Regions from separate parts of the Hathewaya limosa genome, predicted to be linked through region 3. Evidence: riboswitches for the same ligand, from Rfam matches in the RefSeq annotation. Region 3 holds a riboswitch; each other region holds the start of a gene.

Region 1 (4,172 bases), on a different contig from region 3:
TTAATCGTAATGAGATATTTTGGTGATAATGATAATAAAGAAATCCTAGGATATGTAGGTAAAGGATTAACTTATGATAGTGGTGGATATTCTTTGAAACCATCTAGTTCTATGGAAACTATGAAATCAGATATGGCAGGTGGAGCAGCGGTAATAGGAGCTATTAGTGCCATTGCAAAAAGAAAACTTAAAATAAATATAGTTGCAGTTATAGCAGCTTGTGAAAATTTACTTTCAGATAAAGCGTATAAACCAGGGGATATTATAAATTCAATGGGAAGAAAAACTGTAGAGGTTGTTAATACAGATGCTGAAGGAAGATTGACTTTAATAGATGCTGTTTATTATACTATTCATAAAGAAAAGGTTACTCAAATTCTTGATATTGCAACTTTAACTGGTGCTGTATATTCTGCATTGGGCAGAGTATGTACGGGAGTTATAACAAATCAAGAAAAATTTTTGGATAAACTAAAAAATGCATCGGATTTATCAGGAGAAAAAATATGGGAATTACCTGTATTTAAAGAATATAAGCAACAACTAAAATCGGATGTAGCGGATTTAAAAAATTCAGGGTCAAAAGGAGCCGGTACTATAGTAGCGGGATTATTTATAGGTGAATTTATAGATAATATTCCATGGCTGCATATGGATATAGCAGGAACCTCTTGGAGTGATGATAGTAAGTATTATTATTCCAAAGGAGCAACAGGTGTTGGAGTTCGAACACTGTACTATTTAGCTAAATTAATGAGTGAAGAGAATATTTAAAGTGTACTAATAAAGAATGTATAAAATTTAACAAATAACTAATATAGTTGGTTGATTTCTGTCTATATAAACATTATACTAGAATTGTGGCAATATTAATTAAATTGTAACTTTATCTTAATTCTAACGGTGAAAGGGGGTACCTAAAAGCGATTTTAGGGAAATATTATGGAATTAAATAAAAAAATTGATGAGATGAGAGAACAAATTATTCAAACAACTCAGGAGTCTATAAGAATCAAAAGTGTTGCAGATGAATCACAGGCTAAAGATGGTATGCCTTTTGGTGAAGGACCAGTAAAAGCTTTAGAACATGTATTAGAAGTTTCAAAAAAATTAGGCTTTAAAACAGTAAATGTAGATAACTATGTTGGATATGCAGAGTTTGGTACTGGTGAAGAATATATAACTGCACTTGGACATGTAGATGTAGTACCAGAGGGAGATGGATGGATTCATCCGCCATATGCAGCCGAAATACATGATGGAAAATTATATGGAAGAGGTGCTTTAGATGATAAAGGACCTATAATAGCAACATTATATGGTGCTAAGGCTATTATGGATTTAGGATTACCGATATCAAAAAGAATTAGAATTATATTTGGTACAAGTGAAGAAATTGGTAGTGATGAGTTAGAACGTTATTTAAAAAAAGAAAAACCTCCTGTTCTAGGATTCACTCCAGATGCTGAATATCCAATAATAAATGGAGAAAAAGGAATTGTTGATTTAGACTTAGTTAAATGTTTTAAGGAAAAACAAAATGGAGATGTAATTCTTAAACACATTAAAGGTGGTCAAGCAGGTAATGTAGTTGCAGATTATTGTGAAGCTTTAATAGAAACTAACAATCAACAAGAAATCACTGATAAATTAGAGAAATTTATAAAAGAAACATCTTATGAATTATCACTAGAAAAGAAAGAAAATGGCATATTAGTTAAAGCAAAAGGAATGGGAGCTCATGGAAGTACTCCTTGGCTTGGAAAAAATGCTATAATGCATTTAATTAAATTTTTAGCTGAAATAGAATTTTCAAGTAAAGAAATAAATCAATATATTGCTTTCTTAAATAATAATATTGGAACTGAAACTTCTGGTGAATCTTTTGGAATTTATTTAGAAGATAAAGTATCAGGAAAATTGGCATTTAATGTAGGTGTTATTAAAATGACAGAAGAAAGAGCTGATCTTACATTAAATATAAGACATCCAGTAACAAATAAACTTGATGATATGATGGATCCATTTAAGAAAAAAATAGAAGGTACTGATTTTACAATTGAAAATTTTGCATATCAAGCACCTTTATATTTTGAAGAAAGTCATCCACTTGTTAAAGCATTGCAAAAAGTTTATACAGAACAAACTGGTAAAGAAGCTACATTATTATCTATAGGTGGAGGAACATATGCAAAAGAAATTCCAAACACACTTGCATTTGGACCTATATTCCCAGGTGGAGAATCTACAATTCATCAAGCTAATGAATATATAAGAGTAGATAACTTAATATTAAATGCAAAAATATATGCACATGCATTATATGAGCTTGCGAAATAAAGATCTAATACACATGCATTATATGAGCTTGCGAAATAAAAGCTAATACATGTATTCATGATGTTGTTAAATAAAAATTTATGATCAAATAAATTATTAATCGCTATTATTTTAGATAAAATAATAGCGATTTTTGTTTAAGTAGTTATAAAAACTTATATATAGTTATATATAGGAAATTTTAAGATGAAAGTGCTATAATTTGTTGACAAGCATTTTTGTTTGAGATAAAATATCAATGTATTATAAGAATAATTGTAATATTTTATATAAAATTGAATACGAGATCATTAAGGTTCTTTTTAGATTAATAGGGAAGATGGTTAAAATCCATCACAGCCCCCGCTACTGTAAAAGTGGACGAACCCCTTGTATAAAACCACTGTGAAAATGGGAAGGTTAGGGTAGTAGGAAGAAACTTAAGTCAGGATACCTGCCTTAGTGAATGGAAATCTATACTTCGGAGGGAAGTACTAGTTTACTTTGTTACATTGTTATATTTAAACTAGCCATTCTTTCTATGACTAGTTTTTTTATTTATAAAAATAAGGGTGAGAAGGGGAAAAATATGAGGAATAAAAGATTAATTAGTTTAATATGTTCTTTAAGTATTGTTACTGTACTAATGAGTGGATGTGGGACTAAATCATCAGAAAGTAAGACTGAGGATAAAAAACAAAATGCACAAGTTGAACAAAAGCAAGAAAAGAAATCCAATTATCCAGTAGAAATTACTAATTATGATGAAGATGGTAATGAAGTAAAGGTAGTTTTTAAGGAAAAACCTAAAAAAGTTATAACAACTAATGAACCACCAACAGAATTATTATTAACACTAGGATTAGAGGATTGCATGATAGGTACATCATATTTAGATAATCCTATATTACCAGAATTAAAAGAAAAATATGATAAGATACCTGTATTATCTGAAAAGTATCCATCAAAAGAAGTTGTACTTAGCAAACAACCAGATTTACTTTTTGGTTGGTCAAGTGTATTTATGGATAAAAACTTAGGAACAGTTAAATCATGGAATGAAAGAGGCGTTAATACATTTATTCAAAGAAATTCAGGAATAATGAAAAAGGCAACTATTGAAAATGCATGTAAGGATATAAAAGATATAGGAAAAATATTCGATGTTGAAGATAAAGCAGAGAAATTAGTTAAAAAAATTGAAGATAGAGTAAAAGAAGTAGAGAATAAAACAAAAGGAAAAGAAAAACTTAAAGTGTTAATTGTGGAAGCTGGAGAAAATAATAAATATTATGCTTATAAAGAAAAATCTTTAGCAAGTGACATGGTAGAAAAAGTAGGCGGAATAAATGCAGCTCCAAAAGGTGGAGATTTAAGTGTAGAAAATATATTAAAAATAAATCCAGATGCAATAGTATTAATAAATTATGAAATGCAAAAATCAGACAATAAAGGATCAGATGAAATGAAAAAGAATAAGGCACTTCAAAAAGTAAATGCAATAAAAAATAATAAGGTAATAGATACACCTCTTGCAGAAACATATGCTGGTGGAGTAAGAATAATTAATGGATTAGATAGATTTGCTAAAGGTTTCTATCCAGATTTAATTAAATAGTCTAATTATTAAAGGGTGAATTAAGTGAACGAAACAAGTGCAGAAATAAAAAAATCCTTATATAAAGAAAAATGTAAGTTTATAATGATTTTAGCAGTATTAATTGTAGTTTTAATTTTTTCTATACTAATTTCTATAACACTAGGACAGGTTGATATAAAGCTTTCAGAAGTATTTAAGGTTCTTGTATATAATATTTTTAAGCTGCCAGGTGTAGAAAAAGTTAATAAACAAG
Region 2 (4,172 bases), on a different contig from region 3:
TTGGAAGTTCTACCGGTGCTAAAATTGTTCTTGCTACTAAATCACAAAGAGAAGTTACAATTCCCCCAAGTAGAATAGTGCCTGGAACTAATACTTTATTATCAGAAGTTTTAAAGACAAGTCTAGATATTTGAGGAACTGCAAGTCCTATAAAGGCAACAGGTCCTGCAAAGGCAGTAACTACTGAAGCTAAAATACTTGAAATTGTTACAATGGCTATACGGAAAAATTTTATATTAACTCCCATACTTTTTGCATACTCTTCTCCAAGTAAAAAAGCATTTAAAGGTTTTACTATAAGAGTGCTCATTAAGACTGCTGGAATTCCTATAAGAAGAAGCACTTTAGTTTGTTGCCATGTAAATCCTGAGAAACTTCCCATAATCCACATAGTAAAGCCTTGTAGTTTTTCTTTATCGGCAAAAGCTATTAATATACTTGTAACCCCACTGCAAATATATCCAACCATAAGACCTATAACTAATAGGGTTACTACATTTTTTACTTTTCCTGCAAATATAATTACAATACACATAACAATAAGTGAACCAATAAAAGCTGATATGAATAGGACAAATGGTGAAACTGATTCAAATCCAAGTGTAAATCCTCCAAGAATCACAAGTCCTACAGCTAAGGTAGAACCAGAGGATATACCTAAAACATAAGGTTCTACAATTGGATTTTTAAAAAAGATTTGAAGTAATAATCCTGCTGTAGCAAGTGCTGAACCACCAATTAAAGCGGCTAAGGCCCTTGGAAATCTTATATCCCATACAATATTATAAAAAGGATTATCTACTGCATTTTTGTTTAATAATATATTAAATACCTCTGGTAATTTAATTTTTACAGAACCTAATCCAATACAAAAACCAAAGGTTATTATTCCTATTATAATAAGTGTTAAAAAGATTATTTTATATTTCAATTTAGATTTTTTAACGAATTTCATAATTCCTCCTATGTAGCTTATAAAATAAGATAATGAGAATATATCCCATTATCTTATTTAAAAATAATTTATTTTTCATATTTAATGTAATGTCTAACATCACCTTTTACGGAACCTGGTACAAATATTTTCATTAAATCCTCTATTAACTCGTCAGTTTTATCTATTGATTGCCAATAATCAGGATGGAAACACCAAACCTTTTTATCCTCTACAACCTTTAATTTTTTAAGAATTGGAGATTTTTTAACTATACCTTCAAGTGATGGATTCCAATCCTTTGTTGAAGAATAAATAAACACATCAGCTTTATTAGCTTCATTATATAATTCTTCTAAACTTATTTTTGTATCTTTAAGATTTTTATCTTTAAATACATAATCTCCACCTGCAAGTTCAATCATTTTTGCTACATATGAATCTGATTTTGGAACATATACTTGACCTTTAAATACTGAAGCCCAAACTACTTTTGGTTTTTCTTTTCCTTCTATGCTTTTAGATGCAGTTTCTACTTTCTTTATAGAATCTTCAAAGTACTTTTCTGCAGCTTCTTCTTTATCATAGAATGCAGACATTAACTTAACCCATTCCATTCTTCCAAATGGATCTTCTTCTAAATATTCATTATCTACAACGTAGTTTATTTTTAATTCCTTTAATTTATCTATAAGTTTAGTTTCTCCAGCAGGCCCACTATAAACTACAGCTAAATCTGGTTTTATAGTTGAAATCTTTTCATAATCTGGTGCTGAACTTTTACCAACAAATTCAATTTTCTTATCTTCCATACCTTTTTTTATCTCTTCTATAGTCCATGTACTAGCATCTGATGTTGTAGCACAAACACTTGGAAGCTCATCGATAGCTCTTAATAAACATCCTTGTGTTGTTGAACCTAATAAAACTTTTTTAACTGGAGTTTTTATTATAGTTTCATTTTTATATTCCTTTGGTACTTCTTTTCCTTCAGGAACTAAAATTAATGTTCTATTATCTCCATCTACAACCTTTTTAAGTCCACCTTTAAGATATTTAACACTAAATGCTTTTGTATATTTTAAAGGCATTTCAGTTTTTATACTTAAATTTTTACCTTCTTTATTGTAGGTAAATCTAGCATCTATGGAATCATTTAAAAATTCAATTGGTACATATATATCTTCATCAGAATATTTCGAATTTTCTTTTAGCTCTAATTTTTCTGAGTTAACAGTAGCTTCTTTGCTATCTGCTTTAACAGTTATTGTATCATTACCTATTTTTACAGTAGCTGTTTTTCCATCTAATTTAAAGTTTCCCTTAAAATATTCAGTCGTTCCTTTTAGTGAAACAAAAATCTTATCCCCATCTATTTTTGTTTCTACTGTACTTGATGTTTTTTCATTATTTACAACCATAGTTGCTTTAGCATTTTTAGACTCATCCTTTGCTGAAGAACATCCAATGGCACCCACACTAACGGCTGTACATAAAGCTAAACATGCAAGTAATTTGCTTAACCTTTTGTTGAATTTTAACACAACCTTTTCCCCCTTAAGTTTTATAATAAACATTATAATTTATAAATAAAAAAACTTCCGCAAAACGGAAGTTTTTTTATATCACCACTTAATACGCCATTATACTAAAAATTACGATTTACCTACATCTACCCTACATAATATATTAATAGCATAATTATTATTTTACTGTGATACACTTGAATTTCCCTCCGAAATTTATATGTACAATATCTTAGGCAGGTCTCCTGACTTACGGCATGTCCTTCATCATCCTTCCCAGTTTCACCCAGTGGATTTTTGATGTTGTAACCGTCTACAGTAGCGGGGGCTGTAATGGATTTTCACCATTTTCCCTATTATACCTATAAAAGGTACCTAAAACATAAAATATTAAATTTTTGTATCAAACAATTCACATTATAGTATTAATATTTCAATATTTCAATGTTTTTTGTAGATTTTTATAAATTTATTTTTTAGTAAGACTATATTTGTATATTTTTTTAATTTTATTTAATGTTTTTGTAATTTATACTACTTAAATTAGTTATTATGTTAAATTTTAAAATATATAAAATTTTATATTTCTAAAATATATTCTGTATATAGCATATAATATCTATAGTTCCATGAAATAATGTAACAGAAACTAAATTTTTAGTAGCATATAAAATAAAAGCTATTCCTTTGTAGAAAATTAACTTTCTAAAAGAAATAGCTTTTTTAGTTTGGTTTCTATTTAAGTTTATCATTTAAAAACTTTAATATATTCTCTTCATACTTATCTTTATATAAATTATATGATCTTATATGATCTGCCTTTTCAGTAAGCCATAATTTCATATGTTTATTATCCTTACAAGTTTCATATAGCTTTTCACTGTTTTTATAAGATATAGCTTTATCATCTTTACTATGAATTAAAAGTAAATCTTTATCTGTAAAATGTGTAACTGCTTTTAAAGTATTTACATCTTCAATATTAACCTTTACTATTTTAGGAAGTATAGCTAATATAATTCTTGTGAAAGGAAAATTAGGAAGATTTGACCAATAAGGTAGATTTTCTTTAAGGTAATCTTTTAAATTAGAAAAAGGACTGTCTGCAATAACAGCTTGTACATTTTTTGTTTCTGCTCCAGCTAAAATTGAAGTTACAGCTCCCATAGACCACCCAATTAGTCCTATTTTTTGAGAGTGCTTATTATTTTTAGCAAAATCAACAGCTGTTAAAAGATCATATTTTTCAAAAGCTCCTAATGAAACATATTTTCCTTCTGATTCACCTTCAGCTCTAAAATCAAATGTTAATACGTTATATCCCTCACTACATAATTTTTTTGCTAAATTTAATACGGAAATATCAAGTAATGCTTTACTATCTCCATATCCATGTGAAAAAATAATTGTTTTCTTACTATCCTTGGTTTGTCCATTATTTTGTGCTGGAATCCACCACCCCTTTAATAAAACATTATCATACTTACTATTAAAGGATATATTATCGTAAACTAGACCATAGTCTTTAGGTAACTTACTAAGTTCTTCTCTTTTAGGTGTAACCAATTTTAGTCCAATATAAAGAGACACAAAAAAAGTACTTAAAATAGTTAATATAATAAATGCGATTATAAACTTACTCCACTTCGTTTTTAAGATTCTAGTATTTTTATTTAGATTCATTCTCGACTCCTTTATATATAAAATTCATT
Region 3 (4,172 bases):
TTTTAAACATTTACAAGCAATAGTAGTCCAAAGAATAATTATATTTAGAATATGATGTAAAACAACATATCTTCTTGTAAAGTATAAAAGAAAAAAAGGAATTAAAAAACTTAAAGAAGCTACTATTAAAACAATTCCTCCACCTAAGGCTTTTAAAAGTTTATTATTATCTTTACTCAAAGCTCTAGCCTTTTTTTGAAGAGCCGAAATAAGCTTTCCTATATATATTACGGGATGTGGAAATCCATAAGGATCTCCTATTATCCAATCAATTATAATAGCAGCTAGTATATCTAACGCATAATACATTTATATCAACTTCCTTATTACTTACTTTTATTACTTTCTTTGATAATCTTATATATTGCATCCATATCAACTGATTTTCTAACTATATCTGCAAGTTTATCTAATTCTCTTTCTCTTATATTTTCATATACTGCTGATTTTCTAACTTGAATATTTTTTTTATTTCTTAAAATATTACAAATATGTTCTCTAAAATTAACTCCATCAAAAACACCATGGATATAGGTTCCCATAACATTTCCTTCATCATTTACTGCGCCATCAAAAGAGTTAGTAGTCTCTTTATTTCTTTTCTCTATATTGAAAAACGGTGTTGCATGTTCCCCATAAGTACATACTCCCATATGAATTTCGTAACCATATATATCACCTTTAAAACTGTGGAAAGGTGTTTCTTTAACACTTTTATTAATACTTGTAGCTTCAACTCTTGTTGTCACCTTTTCTTTTTCAAAAATAGTTTCAATATCTAAAAGTCCCATTCCTTCTATTTCCTCTAGATCTGATTCTGTTTTATAAGGATCTTTTAAGGACTTTCCAAGAATTTGGTATCCACCACAAATACCAATTAACATGCCACCTTTATTAGCATAATTCTTAATTTCTTCTTCAATTCCAGCTTCTCTTATAAATTTTAAATCTTCAATTGTATTCTTACTTCCTAAGATAACAACTAAATCAGGATTTCCAAGTTCTCCTTTTTTATCTACAAATCTTACTGATATATCCTCTTCCATTGCCAATGCATCAAGATCTGTAAAGTTTGAAACATGTGGAAGTCTAATTGCAACAACATCAATAGGTGCAGTTATTTTCTTATTTAAATTTACCGCTCCATCTTCATCTTCTAAATCTAATTTAAAATAAGGCACAACTCCTAAAGATGGCTTATGTATTATATCCTCAAGCATTGTAAGTCCTGGCTTTAAAATTTCTACGTCTCCTCTAAACTTGTTAATTAAAGTACCTTTTACTCTCTTCTTTTCCTCCTCATTGAAAAGTAAAAGCGTTCCTGCAAGAGATGCAAAAACTCCTCCTTTGTCAATATCTCCAACTAAAAGTACCGGTGCATCTACAAGTTCTGCCATTCCCATGTTTACAATATCATTTTCTCTTAGATTAATTTCTGCTGGGGAACCAGCACCTTCCATAACAACCACATCAAATTGGCTCTCCATTTCTTCAAATTGTTTTTTTAACATTTCACTAAATTGAGGTTTCATTTTATGATATTCCATTGCTGTAGTATTGCCCCACACTTTACCATTAACAATGACTTGACATTTTTTATCTCCAGTTGGCTTAAGTAAAATAGGATTCATATAAGCTTCTGGTTCCATTCCACAAGCATATGCTTGAAGTACTTGAGCTCTTCCCATTTCTTTTCCATCTAATGTAATATAAGAATTTAAACTCATATTTTGTGACTTAAACGGAACAACCTTATAACCATCTTGTTTTAAAATTCTACATAATGCAGTAACTAAAATACTTTTTCCAACTGATGAACCTGTTCCTTGTAACATTATTCTAGCCATAACCCACAGTCGCTTCCTTTCATTCTAAGCTAAATAAATTTTATAAACCCTTAACCTTTTTATACATATATATATATAATCTTTATTTTTTTCCCATGCCTTTTTTAGTTTTACCTAAATTTTTATATTTTTCGTCTATAGCATCTTGAAGATGAGTTAGATATATGTTTTGAACCTTTTCATTTTCACCCAGTCCATGCATATATATTTTTGTTTTTATTCCTTCTGACTCCAATATAGATTTAAACGAATCATCATCATCTCCTGCCATATCATTTTGTGCATGATCTCCAGCAACTAACATAAATGGCATTAGGGTAACTTCTTTTATCCCTTGTTTTTTCATTAATCCAACTACTCTATCTATATAAGGATATCCTTCTACATTTGCAATATAAACATTGTTCATTCCTTCATCTTGAAGTACACATTGGAAACATGCATAAACAGCATTTGCATAATGTGCAGAACCATGACCCATTAATAGTACTGTTTCTCCATCTTTTATTTGATGTTTTAATGCTCTTGCCATTAATGTATAATCATCTGGCATTTCATCATCTTCACCTTTAAAATATAAAAGAGGTCTGCCAACTTCAATTCTTTTAAATAATTTTTTATACTTATGAGTAATTGTATTTTTTACATAATCAAATTCTTCCCCAGGTATCAAATGAAGAGGTTGAACCATAATTTCTTCAAATCCTTCTTTAGCCAACTTCTCTAATGCTTCCTCTGGAGTATCAACTTGCATGTTATATACTTTTTTTAATTTATTTATAATAATATGAGATGTAAACGCTCTTCTTATCTCAAAATCTTTATAGATATCTTTTATTTTATTTTCTATAGCTTCAATAGTTGCTTTTCTTGTTTCCTCATAACTTGTTCCAAAACTAACCACTAAAATCGCTTTTTTCATAATAAAACCCTCCTTAAAAATGTAATGCTATATTTTAGGTCCTCTAATTCCTCTTCTATTTGTATAAATAAAAAAACCTCAACATTAGTTGAGGAATTCCAAAAATATTTCTATAATTTTATACTTATTTTTAATATTTCTATTTTTTATCTTATGGTATAAAATTTATCTTTATTTTTAGACTTGCAATTCCCACCGAATGCAGATATCTAAAACTTTAGGCAGGTCTCCTGACTTATGATTCACTCTCCCTTTGCCCTTCCCCTTTTAATTTTAAGAGTGGTAATGCAAAGTTTGTCATCAATTACAGTAGCGGGGGCTGTAGTGGATTTAAACCACTTTCCCTTTTCATCTTTTATAAGAAACCTAAAATTTATTTATATATTAAGTTTTTCATTTTAATTTCAACCTAATTAAGACATTTTATTCTTATATATTAAGTTTATATTAAGTTTATATTCATGTCAATATTACTATTTTTAAGTAAAAATAATTTTCCATTATAAATTATAAAACAATCTACAAATTTTATAAATTTAGATACAATATCGTATAAACTCAATATATGAAAGTAATTAAAATTTCTTTCATACATATTAAGATTAGTTTTACAAGCTTAATATACTTTATTCATTAATATAATAGCTTTTCATTATTTTTAAGTTACATTAAAAAATAAAAGATTTAAAAATAGTTTTATTTTTTAAATCTTTTATTTTCACACCTAATTCAATTTAATATCAAAATATTTGTTACAATATAATTTAATATTTATTACTTAAACATGTTAATTAATTTTTTTAAAAAGCCTTTAGGTTCATCTTTTATTTTTTCTTTCTGTATATCTTTTTCCTCTATTTCATTAACCTCATATAATACTTTATAATCTTTTGTTATCAATTCTGTAAGTTCATTTTTAACACTATATGTTATATTTAATATATCTCTAGCTCTTGTCATTCCTACGTATAACAACTTTTTTGATGCTTCTTTTCTTTTTAGCAATCCATCATTAATTCCACATATAAAAACTACTGAAAAATCTAATCCTTTAGCACTATATATAGTAGATATGTTTAATCTATTTTTATCTGTGTTAAAACTATACTTATTATAATCCTTATTTAATATATCATATTCTATAGATTTCTCTTTTAATTTTTCTCTAATTATTTTAGCATATTCCATACCTTTATATTTTCCGTAGGGATATAAAATAGCCATATCTCCATATTGTATATTTTTTCTTTTTAAATCAATAATATTATTGATTATATGTTCTATCTCATCCTGAAAATTTTCACATTGAACTATTTTCGGAGTTCCACCACTTCTTATAATTGAATTAGTTTCAATTATAAAATCATTATCATCTTCACCACAACTTTTTACATTATCCATTA

The links. A riboswitch is a leader RNA that binds a small molecule or an ion and turns the genes downstream of it on or off. The one in region 3 is predicted to bind cobalamin.
Region 1: linked by a shared signal. The riboswitch ahead of QOZ93_RS08525 (ABC transporter substrate-binding protein) and the one ahead of QOZ93_RS05440 (sirohydrochlorin cobaltochelatase) in region 3 are both predicted to bind cobalamin.
Region 2: linked by a shared signal. The riboswitch ahead of QOZ93_RS11305 (ABC transporter substrate-binding protein) and the one ahead of QOZ93_RS05440 (sirohydrochlorin cobaltochelatase) in region 3 are both predicted to bind cobalamin.

What each region holds. Positions count from the first base shown of each region.
Region 1 covers NZ_JAUSWN010000013.1:47,793-51,964, reverse strand. The annotation lists gene QOZ93_RS08535 (leucyl aminopeptidase) at 1-774, shown strand, start outside; gene pepV (dipeptidase PepV) at 943-2,340, shown strand; cobalamin riboswitch at 2,617-2,795, shown strand; gene QOZ93_RS08525 (ABC transporter substrate-binding protein) at 2,909-3,937, shown strand; gene QOZ93_RS08520 (FecCD family ABC transporter permease) at 4,022-4,172, shown strand, end outside.
Region 2 covers NZ_JAUSWN010000021.1:35,870-40,041, forward strand. The annotation lists gene QOZ93_RS11300 (FecCD family ABC transporter permease) at 1-955, opposite strand, end outside; gene QOZ93_RS11305 (ABC transporter substrate-binding protein) at 1,024-2,478, opposite strand; cobalamin riboswitch at 2,679-2,854, opposite strand; gene QOZ93_RS11310 (hypothetical protein) at 3,048-3,212, opposite strand; gene QOZ93_RS11315 (alpha/beta hydrolase) at 3,196-4,143, opposite strand.
Region 3 covers NZ_JAUSWN010000007.1:79,820-83,991, reverse strand. The annotation lists gene cbiB (adenosylcobinamide-phosphate synthase CbiB) at 1-309, opposite strand, end outside; gene QOZ93_RS05445 (cobyric acid synthase) at 327-1,847, opposite strand; gene QOZ93_RS05440 (sirohydrochlorin cobaltochelatase) at 1,930-2,769, opposite strand; cobalamin riboswitch at 2,973-3,154, opposite strand; gene QOZ93_RS05435 (3'-5' exonuclease) at 3,544-4,172, opposite strand, start outside.